3 regions of the Streptomyces sp. 6N223 genome follow, and region 3 is predicted to be linked to each of the others. Evidence: riboswitches for the same ligand, from Rfam matches in the RefSeq annotation. Region 3 holds a riboswitch; each other region holds the start of a gene.
The links. A riboswitch is a leader RNA that binds a small molecule or an ion and turns the genes downstream of it on or off. The one in region 3 is predicted to bind cyclic di-AMP.
Positions count from the first base shown of each region.

Region 1: another riboswitch for cyclic di-AMP. It lies ahead of ACTWQH_RS27345 (M23 family metallopeptidase); the one in region 3 lies ahead of ACTWQH_RS29655 (LysM peptidoglycan-binding domain-containing protein).
Region 2: another riboswitch for cyclic di-AMP. It lies ahead of ACTWQH_RS09670 (M23 family metallopeptidase); the one in region 3 lies ahead of ACTWQH_RS29655 (LysM peptidoglycan-binding domain-containing protein).

Region 1 covers NZ_JBQQCA010000059.1:11,287-15,701, forward strand. The annotation lists gene ACTWQH_RS27330 (glycoside hydrolase family 25 protein) at 1-364, opposite strand, end outside; gene ACTWQH_RS27335 (VOC family protein) at 642-1,028, opposite strand; gene cutA (divalent-cation tolerance protein CutA) at 1,065-1,412, opposite strand; cyclic di-AMP (ydaO/yuaA leader) riboswitch at 1,679-1,848, shown strand; gene ACTWQH_RS27345 (M23 family metallopeptidase) at 1,858-3,279, shown strand; gene ACTWQH_RS27350 (hypothetical protein) at 3,580-3,885, shown strand; gene ACTWQH_RS27355 (gamma carbonic anhydrase family protein) at 3,821-4,415, opposite strand, start outside; gene ACTWQH_RS27360 (nuclear transport factor 2 family protein) at 4,410-4,415, opposite strand, start outside.
Region 2 covers NZ_JBQQCA010000011.1:14,866-19,280, reverse strand. The annotation lists gene ACTWQH_RS09680 (ATP-binding cassette domain-containing protein) at 1-74, shown strand, start outside; gene ACTWQH_RS09675 (ABC transporter permease) at 71-877, shown strand; gene ACTWQH_RS09670 (M23 family metallopeptidase) at 909-1,661, opposite strand; cyclic di-AMP (ydaO/yuaA leader) riboswitch at 1,667-1,844, opposite strand; gene ACTWQH_RS09665 (GrpB family protein) at 2,162-2,746, shown strand; gene ACTWQH_RS09660 (DUF6351 family protein) at 2,767-4,415, opposite strand, start outside.
Region 3 covers NZ_JBQQCA010000072.1:10,188-14,602, forward strand. The annotation lists gene ACTWQH_RS29645 (cytochrome P450 family protein) at 1-324, shown strand, start outside; gene ACTWQH_RS29650 (LysM peptidoglycan-binding domain-containing protein) at 443-1,621, shown strand; cyclic di-AMP (ydaO/yuaA leader) riboswitch at 1,883-2,077, shown strand; gene ACTWQH_RS29655 (LysM peptidoglycan-binding domain-containing protein) at 2,081-2,701, shown strand; gene eno (phosphopyruvate hydratase) at 2,890-4,170, shown strand; gene ACTWQH_RS29665 (FtsB family cell division protein) at 4,219-4,415, shown strand, end outside.

The sequences.
Region 1 (4,415 bases), on a different contig from region 3:
AGTCGACGTTGCAGTACAGGAGCACCTTGCGGCCGCCCGCGCGGTCCTGGAGGCGGCGGATGGCGTCGTCCTTCTCGTCGCTGGAGACGCCGCTGTCCTCCCAGTCCACCGCCAGGAACTCGTCCTTCCGGGCCGCGATGTGGTCCAGGAAGTAGTCCATCTGCGCGGAGATGCCGCTGCTGGGGCTGATGAAGTGGTAGTGGCCGACGACCCGGTTGTTGGACCGGGCGCGGTCGACCTGAGCGGAGTGCCGGGGGTTGACGTAGCTGGTGCCCTCGGTCGCCTTGACTATCACGAAGTCGTGGCCGTCGAGCGGGTAGTCGGTTGACTGGTACCCGGATACGTCGATGCCTTTGATCGTCATTCGGGCCTCCCTGCCCCTCGCTGGGCGTTCGCTTCGTCTACCTGGCCCCTTCCCGGAATCCGGGGCGTTTCACCATGGATCGCCCTGGAACTGCCGTGAGGCTGTGGGCAATTCTCTCCTCGCCGAGGGCGCGGGCTGGCGGGAGGCGCTGGACTTGCCGGGTCGTTGACCCGCGCACGACTGGGCGTTCGCCTACTGGCGTTCGCCTAAGGGGCGTTCGCCTCGCGACGCCCGTGGTGTGCCCACCCGTGGCCTGGGGGAGGACGCCTCGACGGCCTCAGCCCTCGACCCACAGGCAGAACGGGTGCCCCGCCGGGTCGAGGCAGACCCGCACGTCGTCCTGCGGCTGGCTCGCGGCGAGCGTGGCCCCGCACGCGGTGGCGTGGGCGACGGCCACGTCCAGGTCCTCGACCCGTATCTCCAGGTGCATCATCATCTGCTGTTCGCCCGGACTCGCGGGCCACGCCGGCCGGGCGTAGTCCGACTCGCTCTGGCAGGCCAGCGCCATCCCGCCCCGCGGATCCCGCAGCAGCACCCAGCCCGGCTCCTCGACGGCGATCTCGTACCCGAGCAGCCGGTGGTAGAAGCGGGCGAGGGCGGGAGGGTCGGGCGCGCTGATGTTGACGGTGGTGATGGTGAGCATGGGGCGTGTGTCGTTGCTCATGCCGTTCATCGTGCCGCACGCCACTGACAACGCCGCTCAGTCCACGTCGGCCTCGCGCGTCTCCTCCTCCAGCCACGCCAGATAGTCCGCGCTGCCCCGGACCACCCCCGTCGCGATGATCTCCGGCGTGGCGTAGCCGTGCTCGCTCCTGATGTGTGCCTCCAGCGCCTCGTACCGGGCGGCCGTCGTCTTGTACAGCACCCGCCACTCCGGCTCGCTCTCGATGGCGCCCTGCCACCGGTACACGCTCCGGATCGGCCCGTCGATCTGCGCGCACGCGGCCAGCCGAGCCTGTACCGCGCCGCGGGCGAGACGTTCGGCAACCTCCTCGCTGTCAGTGGTGGTCATGACGGTCAGGAAGGGAGACGAGAAATCGGCGGCCATGGGAACCACGGTATCCGCGAGGCGGGGAGGTGACTAGGAGTAGCGAGTGCGCGCCGCTCCATAACAACTGACGCTCGATCAGGTATCAGTCCGGCGCGAAGCGGACTACATTTCCTCTGAAGTTATGCCCGGTTTGCAGGGCTTGTGGGCTGAAAGTCCTGGCCAAGACAGGGTTTTATTTCGCGTAGGCCCTTGGAATCTGGCGAGCCCGTCTATTAACGTTCGATAACGCAGCGCGGTCGTCACTGTCGTCGCAAGGACGGCACCGTGCTCCGTCGCCGAATCTGGCGCGTGCGTCACAACTGCACCAAAGGAACCGGGGAACCATCATCCGGGGTGAATCGGGCAGCTGGCAGCCACCGCCGCCTGCCGCTCGTAGGAGACCTTCCTGCTCCGAACCCGTCAGCTAACCCGGTAGGCGAAGGAAGGAAAGGAGAGCGCCTCCGTGGCGTCGAACCGGTATGCCGCCCCCGCGGACACGGATCCCCATCCGTACGCCTATGCGGGCTCCAGCGAAGACCCCCATGGCACACACGTCACGTACGGCGGGCACGGAACGGCCACCGCCTACGCCGACCCCCACACCGCCACGGTGGCCACGCCCGGCATACCCGAACCCCACGACCCCTACGGCCCGCACGGCTCGTTCGCCCCGCACGAGGCGTACGGCCCGCACGAGGCGTACGGCTCCACCGGCCCGGGCTCGGACGACCCCTACGGCCCCGGCCCCGACGCCGGCCCTCCTCCCGGCGACGGCTTCGACGGCTTCGACGGGCTCGGCCGCCTCGACGGTCTCGACGGTCTCCACCCGCACGACCAGCTCACCGACCTCGCGGCGTTCGACGCCCCGGCGAGCCTCGCCCCCACCGCCACCGGCGAGTGGAACCCGGGCGGCGACGACGACCTCCCCCCCATACGCGGCCGCCACCGCGTCACCCGCAGCCGCGGCGGCACCATCGCCCGCAGCCGCGCCGTCCTCGGCGTCGGCGTCATAGCGGCGGTCGGCGCCGGCGGCATGGCCACGGCCAACGAGGACGGCGCCGCCGTCCCCGGCCTCGACGGCGCCGCCGACCGGGTCAGGGCCATCCAGGACAGCATCCCGCTGATCAACGGCATCGTCCCCGGCCAGGGCTCCGGCTCCGGCTCCGACTCCACGCCCGACACCCACGCCGAGATGGTGGCGCAGGCGCCCTTCACCACCGCCGGCATCACCGAGGCCGACGTCGAGGCGGGCCAGACCGACGCGGGCGAGGCGTTGCGAGCCCGCATCCTCCAGCAGGCCGACCAGCAGGAGACCAACGCCGACGCCGAGGCCCGCGAGGCCGCCATTGCCGAGGCCGAGGCGGCCGCCGCACAGGAAGCCGCCGCCCAGGCCGAGGCCGAGCGCCAGGCCGAGCTGGAACGCCAGCGCCAGGAGGAGCTGGAACGCCAGCGCCGCGAGGAGGAGGAGCGGCTGCGCCGGCTCCGCGAGAGCTACACCATCCCGCTCTCCGACTACACCCTCACCTCCAGCTTCGGCGAGTCCGGCTCCTACTGGTCCTCCACCCACACCGGCCAGGACTTCGCCTCCCCCACCGGCACCCCCGTCAAGAACATCCACACCGGCGTCGTCGCCGAGGCCGCCTGGGCGGGCGACTACGGCTACCGCATCATCGTCGAGCTGGAGGACGGCACCGAGGTCTGGTACTGCCACCTGTCCTCGATGAACGTCAGCGTCGGCCAGGAGGTCGTCACCGAGGACGTCATCGGCAACGTCGGCTCCACCGGCAACTCCAGCGGTCCCCACCTCCACGTCGAGGTCCGCCCGGGCGGCGGCGACCCCGTCGACCCCCTCGCCTGGCTGCGCGACAAGGGCCTCACCATCTGACCCGCTCCCGCTCCCCGCGCGCGCGTCCCCCCACCGCCAAGACGCCGACGGCCCTGGTGACTCCCCCCGACGCCGGGGCCGTCGGCCTCCACATGTCCCGCCATCTGTTCATCGTCCCTACATCGTCGCTGCATCGATTCGGCAGCGCCGCTGCGTCACACTCGTGGCGTGTGAGGCTCCGCGCCGAGCGACGGGGGTAGGCACAATCGGCCGGAACGCAGGAGATGCCGACCGCTTGTGCCTCAACGCCCGGCGGCGGGCCCTCACCGACATCGACTCCTCTAGGACTCCTCTAGCCTGGTGTGCGCCGGAGAGACGCGGAGACGATACGCGCGCGGCCTGAAGCTCAGCCGCGAGATCGGCACCCGCCGTATGGAGGCGGTCATCCTCAACCGGCTGGGCGACACCCACGCCGCCGTCGGCGACCCCCGCGCCGCCCACCACGCCTGGCGGGACGCCCTCACCATCCTCACCGACCTCGCCCACCCCGACGCCGCCGCCGTCCGGGCCAAGCTCAGCAAGGTCAGCAAGCTCAGCAAGCTCAGCCGTCCTCCATCGGCCGGTCGTCCCGATGCGCCGCGTAGAACTCGGCCTGCCGCGCCATGATCGCGCGCATCGACGTCCCCCGCGGCACCCCGTACACCGTCCCGGGAAAGTCCATCCCCCGCTGCCGCTCCCAGATCTCCTCGTGCCTGTCGGGGGAGAAGACCTCGGCCGGGTCCCCCACCGCCACCCACCCGATCGGCACGACCGCCCCGGGCGCCAGCCGCGAGTTCACGTGCACCACGCTGTTGATCCGCAGCTCCGAGCCCGCGCCGGCCACCGCCCCCGGGAAGATCGACACCCCCGTCGCCACGAACACCTCGTCCTCGACCACCGCCCCGTTGACGTGCGCGTGCGGCCCGATCAGCACCGCGTCCCCCACCACGGCCGGATGAGCGGCCCGCCCCCGCACCAGGGCGTTCTCCATCACCACCACGTCCGCGCCCGTCCGCACCTCCCCGTCCTCGGCGGTGAGCACGGCCCCGTGCAGAACCCGCGCCCGTTCCCCCAGCACGACGGCCCCGCACAGCACGGCGGACGGCGCCACGTACGCCGACTCAGGAACGACGGGCCGCTTCCCCCGGTGCTCAAGC
Region 2 (4,415 bases), on a different contig from region 3:
CCACGCTCGACGAGGCGTTCCTGCGGCTGACCGGACACGACACCACCGCGGAGAAGGAGGAGGTCGCGGCATGAGGCGGCTGCGGATGGCGACGGCGGACGGCTGGGTGATGACCCGCCGCAACATGGCGCACCTGGTGCGCACCCCAGAGGAGGCGGCGCTCTACTTCACGCTGCCGATCATGTTCGTGCTGGTCTTCGGCTACGTCTTCGGCAACGGCATGTCCGTGGCGGGCGGAGCCGACGGCGGCGGGGGCTACCGGGAGTTCCTGCTGCCGGGCGTCTTCGCCATGACCATGCTCTACGGCATGGGCGCGACCGGCGGCCAGCTCGCAACGGACGCCTCGCGCGGCGTCGTGGACCGCTTCCGCGCCATGCCGGTGGCCCGCTCCGCGCTGCTGACCGGGCGCGCCGCGGCCGACCTGCTGCGGGCGCTGACGGAGATGACGGTGCTGCTGGTCTGCGGCCTGCTGGTGGGCTGGGAGTGGCACCGGGGCGCGGGACGGGCGCTGCTGGCCGTGGCGCTGCTGATGATGCTGCGCGTGGCGGTGACCTGGATCGGCATCTACCTGGGGCTGGTGCTCGGCAACGCCGAGACGGTGGGCGCGGTCGTCTTCCCGCTGGCGTTCCCCTTCACCGCCCTGTCGAACGTCTTCATGTCGCCGGAGCTGATGCCGGACTGGCTCGGGGCCGTCTCGGAGTGGAACCCGCTGTCGGCGACGGTGGCGGCGATCCGCGAGCTGTTCGGCAACCCGGGGGTCGGCGGCGAGTCGTGGGCGGCGGACCACGCGATGCTGCTGGCGGTGGCGTGGCCGGTGGCGCTGACGGCGCTGTTCGCGCCGCTCGCGCTGCGCCGGTACCAGCGGCTGGGCCGCTGATACCGGCGCGGGTTGAGGAGCGTGGCGTTGCTCAGATGGTGACGCCGTTGGCCCGCAGGTAGGCCAGCGGGTCGATGTCGGAGCCGTACTCCGGGCCGGTCCGCACCTCGAAGTGCAGGTGCGGGCCGGTGACGTTGCCGGTGGAGCCGGAGAGGCCGATCTGCTCGCCGGAGGCCACCTGCTGGCCGACGCCGACGGAGATGGAGGAGAGGTGGGCGTACTGGCTGTAGTGGCCGTCGGGGTGCAGGATGACGACCTCGTTGCCGTACGCGCCGCCGTCGCCCGCCGAGACGACCTCGCCGGAGCCGATGGACACCACGGGCGTGCCGGTCGCGACGGGGAAGTCGACGCCGGTGTGGTAGCCGGAGGACCACATCGAGCCCGCGACGCCGTAGGCGGTGCCGAGCGGGCCCTGCACCGGGGCGGTGAAGCCGGAGGCGGTCTCGGCCGGGGCCGAGGCGTCGGCGGTGTCCTCTGCCGGGGCGGACGAGGTGGTGGTCAGGGTCAGCTCCTGGCCGGGCAGGATGAGGTCCGGGTTGGAGCCGATGACGTCGCTGTTGGCGTCGTAGAGCGCCTTCCAGCCGCCGTCGACGGCCTGCGCCCTGGCGATCGTGGACAGGGTGTCGCCGGCGGCGACGGTGTAGGTCGTGTCGTCCGGGGCGGCGTTCGCCACGCCGGCGCCGACCAGCGGCAGCGCCAGGCCGGCGCCGCCGACCGTGAGTATGAGGGAGACGCGGGATATGCGGCGGGTGCCCTGACGGCGGTGTCGTCCGCGTGCGGACATAGGTGTGCTCCTCCTCCTACGCCTGCGAGGTGAGCTGTCGGGTTCGGGCCGGAGTCGCCCGGTCGCGGCGTCGGTGACGCCGTGACTTCACCCCAAGCCGTGGCGCGCGCTGCACGGTGCGCGGTGCGCGTACGGCGAAAGTGGGTCCCCCGCTCCTGTCACGCGGAATGGCAGCTTCTCCGCCCCCGGTGACAGGATTCGGCGTCCGGCGGCGGCCCGCCGCGGGGTGCGGCGCGGCCAGCACCGTAAACCGCGGATTTCCGGCGAGACAAGAACCATGAGCTGTCGGGGCATGACCACCCATGATCGGACATGATCCCCCGCGGCGAATGCGGGCAAAGCAGAGGAATTCCGGGAAACGCCAAGGGGCCCGCATCGCCGCGCACTTGGGGGCGGCGTTTCGGGCGGGTGGCGATTCGCGAGGGGTGGCGTTCAGCGCATAAAGTGAATTCGGTCACCACCTCGGGGCCAAGGCTCTTAATTTTCCAGGATGTTGCAGAATGTCCGAAACGCCGCAAGTGCGCCGTGCCGTCGTCATCGACTACTCGTCCGCCTGGGTCCAGCGGGGTGCCGAGATCGGCGCGCAGCTGATGGAGCTGCTGGCGCCGCACGCGCTGCGCGTGGATCACATCGGCAGCACCGCCATCCCCGGCATGGCCGCCAAGGACGTGCTCGACATACAGGTGAGCGTCGCCGACCTGGACCGGGCGGCCGAGGCGTTCGACGCGCCGCTGGCGGGGCTCGGCCTCACCCGCTGGCCCTACGAGCGGGACCACGTGCCGGCCGGGCGGAACGACAACCCGGCGCGCTGGGCCAAGCGGCTGTGGTCCCGGCGCGGACACCCGGACGGCAACGTCAACCTCCACGTGCGGCTGCGCGGCTCGCCGAACGAACGCCTCGCGCTGCTGTTCCGCGACTGGTTCCGCGCCCACCCCGAGCTGGCGCCGGCGTACGGCCGCTTCAAGCGGGTGCTGGCGGAGGCGGTGCCCGACCTCGACACCTACACCGACGTCAAGGACCCGGTCGTCGACCTGTTGGTGGAGCTCGGCGAGTCCTGGGCGGCCCGGACCGGCTGGCGGCCCTGAGCGCCGCGCGCGTCAGAGGATCAGAAGAACAGCCAGGTGCCGTCCAGGCCCCGCTGGCCGGCCCCGTCGGCGCTCCAGTCGCACACCCCGTCGGGGAAGATCCGCCGCAGCCGCCGCTCCTGCTCCTCGGTCATCGCGACGCCGTAGGAGCCGGGATCGACCGGCGCGAGCCGGCAGACGATCACGTCGTTCTCGATCCCCGCGCCCGCGACCATGCGGGGCGAGCCGTAGACCGGGTACTCGGCGTTGCAGCGGGTCGTGCCGGCACCCGGCTCCTGGCGTTCCACGATCTTGACGCCCTCGCGGGTCCAGCACGCCTCGACCAGGTCCGGCGGCCGGTTGCGGATCACCCGCTCCGGGCCCGTGCCGGGCGCGCGGTCGGCGCGGATCGCGGTCAGCCAGGCATCCATCTGGTCCAGTGCCTCGGCGAGGATCGGGTTGCCGGTGGTGAAGCCGCCGTGGCTACCGTCCTCGACGAGCATGACCTGGTTCGCGGAGGTGCCGTTGGCCAGTTCGAGGCGTTCGCGCGTGGCGAAGGAGTGGAAGCTCATGTGGATGTCGCCCTGGCGCTCCAGGTCCCGGTACTCGCGCAGGTCGATGATCGGCATCCCGGCCAGCCCGCCGCCGCCGTTGAGGAGCCGCCCCGTGCCGTACGCCGCGCGCACCGCCGAGGGGTCGGCGACGGTCCGCTCCGGCACGTGGTTGGCGTCGGCGTCGAAGCCGCCGATGCCCTCGTTGAGGTCCAGGAACTGCTCGACGGTGATCGTGCCGTCCTCCAGGGCGGAGCGGCCGTACTCGATGCCGGTGTTGTCCAGCGGTCGCCGGGCGAAGCCGGTCGCCGGGTCGGTGCCGTAGGCGTTGACGGTGTGGCTGTAGACGTCGCAGCGTGCGCCGCCGGGGTTGGTGACGGGGTCGTAGCGCAGCTCGGCGGGGAGTTGCTCGGGGCAGAAGACGCGCGGGTCGATGCGCCCGCCCGCCTCGGCCAGGGCGGCGATGCTCTGCCAGCGGCCGAAGCCGGAGACGGCGCGCTGCTGCGCACGCGTGAAGGTGCCGGGCGCGGTCTCCTGGAAGAAGTGGTCCAGCAGCCGGGCATCGCTGACGGTGTGGACGGTGCCGAAGCCGACGTCGGGGAAGCTGTTGCCCACGACGATGCCGTCGAGCAGCCCCGGGTAGTTGTCGCCGATCTGCTGCGCCTGGTATGAGCCTCCGGAGGCGCCCCAGCCGATGGTGAACGCCGGCTCGCCGTACGCCTCGATGAACCGCTCGCGCACCATGGCCATGGTCTCGGCGGCCAGCAGGTCGCTGCAGTTGTTGCCGAAGACGTTGAGCGAGGAGGATGCGACGGCGTAGCCCTTGCCGAGCATGCCGTCCTCGGTGACGCCGCCGGTGTCGGCGCCCTGCCGGTACCAGCCGTTGGCGCAGCCGCCGCCGAAGGTATAGACCAGCCGGCGGTTCCAGCCGCGCGGGTCGGCGAGCATGGCGATCTCGTACACCGCCCGGTTGATGGTGCCGGTCTCGACGCGGACGAGGTACGGCACCCGCGCGCCGGTGCGAGTCGTGATCCAGGCGATGTCCTCGGGCAGGGTGCCGGCGCGGGCGTGGCGCTCGGGCAGCGGCAGCAGCTCGCCCCCGGCGGCGGCGCGGTAGACGTAGTCGGTCCGGGTCGCCA
Region 3 (4,415 bases):
GTGGAGCGGGGGGAGGCGGTGCTGGTGGTGCTGGCGGCGGCGGACCGGGATCCGGAGCGGTTCGGCGGCGACGCCGACGTGCTGGATCTCGGGCGGCGGGACAATCCGCACCTGGGATACGGGCACGGCATCCACTACTGCCTGGGCGCGCCGCTGGCGCGGCTCGAAGGGCGGCTGGCGCTCGGGGCGTTGCTGCGCAGGTTGCCCGATGTCCGGCTTGCGGTGGATGAGGGTGATCTGCGGTGGCGTGGCGGGCTCATTATGCGAGGGCTTCGGTCACTGCCGGTGGAGTTCGCGGCGGAGGGTGTGACGCAGCGTCAGTGATCGCGATCGATGTGATCTGGGCGTGATATCTGCGCGATCTCCTTGTGATGCGCGGGCGCGCGGGCTAGGTTCTGCCGTCAATGCGCCCAACTCCGCGCCATCGAAGAGAGGTCAGTGGATGATGTCCGGAACCGGCCGTCACCGTCGCCCCAGGCAGGCCCCCGCGTTTCTCCTCACGGCGGGGGTGACCGGCGCGGGCATGGCCCTGCCGCTGCTGGGAACGGGCTCGGGCTCGGCACAGGCGGTCAGCGACGAGACGTGGGACGCGGCGGCCGAGTGCGAGTCGGGCGGGCTGTGGAGCGCGAACGACGGCAGCGGCTACTACGGCGGCTTCCAGCTCACGATGCGGATATGGGAGGAGTACGGCGGCCAGGAGTTCGCCGCCCGCCCCGACCTGGCGAGCCGCGACCAGCAGATCATGGTCGCGGAACGCATGCTGGCCGACCAGGGGCACGAGGCCCTGCCGGGCTGCGCCCTGATGTCCGGCCTGTGGCGGGAGTACCGCGAGGAGCGGGACGGGTCCGGCGGCGGGCAGGCCGGGGGCGCGGGCGAGGCGGGCGCCGAGGAGTGCCCGGCCGGCGTCGGCGGCGACTCGTCGTCCCTCGGCTCAGGCGCCGCCGGACTCTCCGGCGTGACGCAGGACGCGGAGGACGCGGCGGGCACCGGAACCACCGACGGAGCTTCCGGCGGCAGCGGCCTGCTCGGCGGCAGCGGGCTCCTCGGCGAGGCCGACGGCACGGATGGCGCCGACGCCTCCGGCGGCGCCGACTCCGGGAGTTGTGCCGATGACGCCGAGGCCCCGGGTGATGCGGAGGGCGCCGGGGATCCCGAGGGCGGCGGCACCGATGCCTCCGGTGGCGCCGGGGACGACGCCACGCCCCCGGAAGGCGCCGACGCCTCTGGAGACGGTGAGAACGCCGGTGAGACCGCCGGTGGCGCCGGTGACGCGGGAACCAGCCCGGGGGCCGACGGCACCGGCACCGGGCCCGGTCAAGGCGCCGACGCGGGCGACGGTGGGGGCGACGGCCCGGACGCCGGGACCGCCGGGCCGTCCGCCGAGGACGGCGCCGGCGCGTATCGTCACGGCACGGGCGGCCGGCACCGCGGCGCGCCCGATCCCGCCGAGGAGCGCGGCTACGCCGTCGGCCGCGGCGACACGCTCTCCGGCATCGCCGCCGCGTTCGGGCTGCCGGGTGGCTGGGCCGCGCTCTACCAGGAGAACAAAACGGTCATTGGCGACGATCCCGACCATATACTCCCGGGCCAGCGGCTGGACTTGACCGTTACGGGACGTTAGCTCCAGGGGTGTCAGAGCGATTTCACATGCGATCCGGTGTGACCATCATCTCGTCCTCCGGTGGGTGTGTCCGACAGTTCCCCCGTGCCCACATCCCCGCTGACCTGCGCCGATTGGCAGTTCTAACCGTCAAGTGCCCCCTTTTCGCATGATCTTGATCGTTCTTGAACCGTTAGCTCCGGTGTGTCTAGTGTCCCGAGCGCCCGGCACCGTGCCGGGCGTCCGGGCCGCCACGCCGAGTCCTGCCGCCGGCCCACCTGAACTATCAACGCGCCACCACCGCAGGCAGGAGCGGGGGACCCGCCACGCGCCACGCGCGTGGACGCCGTTCGAGCCCATCGAGCGGCTGGGGTGAAGCCGAGGCGGCGGAACGCACCCGCGTACCGCCCGTCCCGGCCGGGCCACTCACCGGCCCGAACCCGACAGCTCACCTCGTAGGCGTCGGTGAGAAGGAACGTCATGCTGTTCACGGGCAAGGGCCGTCACCGCCGTCCGTCCAAGTCATCCCGCATCGTCGCGGCAGCCGGCGTCACCGGGGCCGCGGTCGCGATTCCCTTCATGGCCGCCGGCAGTGCCGAGGCCGCCTCCGTCGAGACCTGGGACGCCGTCGCGGAGTGCGAGTCCAGCGGCGACTGGTCGATCAACACCGGCAACGGCTTCTACGGCGGCCTGCAGTTCACCCAGTCGAGCTGGGAGGCGGCCGGCGGCACGCAGTACGCCGCCCGCGCCGACCTCGCCACCAAGGACCAGCAGATCGCCGCCGCCGAGGTGCTGCTCTCCATGCAGGGCCCGGGCGCCTGGCCGGTCTGCGGTCCCCAGGCCGGCCTGACCGCCGGCAGCGAGGCTCCCGCGATCGACCCGTCCGGGACCGGCGCCGTCGAGGCCCCGGCCGAGCCGGAGCAGGAGGCCCCGGTGCAGTCGTCCGGGTCCGGCTCCGGCTACACGGTGGCCGCGGGCGACACCCTGTCGTCCATCGCCGCCGCCCACGGCACCACCTGGGAGCAGGTCTACGCCGACAACGAGTCCGTCATCGGCGGCGACCCCAACCTGATCTACCCGGGCCAGGAGCTGAGCCTCTGAGCCGATCGGCCACTTCATTACCCGGATGACCCGGTGCGGGGCGTTCACGCGCCCTGCACCGGGTTTTCTTCCGCGATTAAACAAAAACGGCGTGCACCTGGCGGGTAGGGGCCGACGCCCGGCCCCGGGCCGGTTAGGCTCTCACCCGGACCACCTGACCCGTCAGCCGTACCCGTAAGGAGACCCTCGTGTCGTCCATCGACGTCGTCGTAGCCCGGGAGATCCTCGACTCGCGAGGCAATCCGACGGTCGAGGTCGAGATCCACCTCGACGACCACAGCCGAGGCCGCGCCGCCGTGCCCTCCGGCGCCTCCACCGGGGCGTTCGAGGCACTGGAGCTGCGCGACGGAGACTCCGGCCGCTACCAGGGCAAGGGCGTGGAGAAGGCGGTCCTGGCCGTCAGCGAGCAGATCGGCCCGGAGCTCGTCGGCTACGACGCCACCGAGCAGCGCCTGATCGACCAGGCGATGCTGGACCTCGACGCCACCGCCGACAAGTCGGCGCTGGGCGCGAACGCCATCCTGGGCGTCTCCCTCGCCGTGGCGCACGCCGCCGCCGAGTCCCGCGACCTGCCGCTCTTCCGCTACCTCGGCGGGCCCAACGCCCACCTGCTGCCCGTGCCGATGATGAACATCCTCAACGGCGGCGCCCACGCGGACTCCAACGTCGACATCCAGGAGTTCATGATCGCGCCCATCGGCGCCGAGTCATTCTCCGAGGCGGTGCGCTGGGGCGCGGAGATCTACCACACGCTGAAGTCCGTGCTGAAGAAGCGGCAGCTGGCCACCGGCCTGGGCGACGAGGGCGGCTTCGCGCCGAACCTCGGCTCCAACCGCGAGGCGCTCGACCTGATCGTCGAGGCCATCCAGAAGGCGGGCTACACGCCGGGCCAGGACATCGCGCTCGCGCTGGACGTCGCCGCGACCGAGTTCCACAAGGACGGCTCCTACGTCTTCGAGGGCACCTCCCGCACCGCCGCCGAGATGACCTCCTACTACGCCGAGCTGGCGCAGGCCTACCCGCTGGTGTCCATCGAGGACCCGCTGAGCGAGGAGGACTGGGAGGGCTGGCAGACGCTGACCGCGCAGCTCGGCGACCGGCTCCAGATCGTCGGCGACGACCTGTTCGTCACCAACCCCGAGCGGCTCCAGCGCGGCATCGACTCCAAGGCCGCCAACGCCCTGCTGGTGAAGGTGAACCAGATCGGCTCCCTGACCGAGACCCTGGACGCCGTCGAGCTGGCGCAGCACAACGGCTTCGCGTGCATGATGTCCCACCGCTCCGGCGAGACCGAGGACGTCACGATCGCCGACCTGGCCGTCGCCACCAACTGCGGCCAGATCAAGACCGGTGCCCCGGCCCGCTCGGAGCGGGTGGCCAAGTACAACCAGCTCATGCGCATCGAGGAGATCCTCGACGACGCGGCCGTGTACGCCGGCCGCACGGCGTTCCCGAGGTTCAAGGGCTGAGCGGCACCCCGGCGCCCCACCGCGCCGCGCCGCGCCACGGGAGGTGACATGGCCGCCGAACGCGAGCGCTTCAGCACGACCACGCGCCTGCGGGCCCTGGGCTCGCAGGCCGCCGAGCGCGTCTACCGCGCGCAGAACCGGCGGCTGCGCCGCCCCCCGCGCCGTACCCGGCTCACCGGGCGGGCGGCGCTGCTGGCGCTCGTCGTCTGCGGGCTGATCGTCGCCCTGGCGTATCCGCTGCGGCA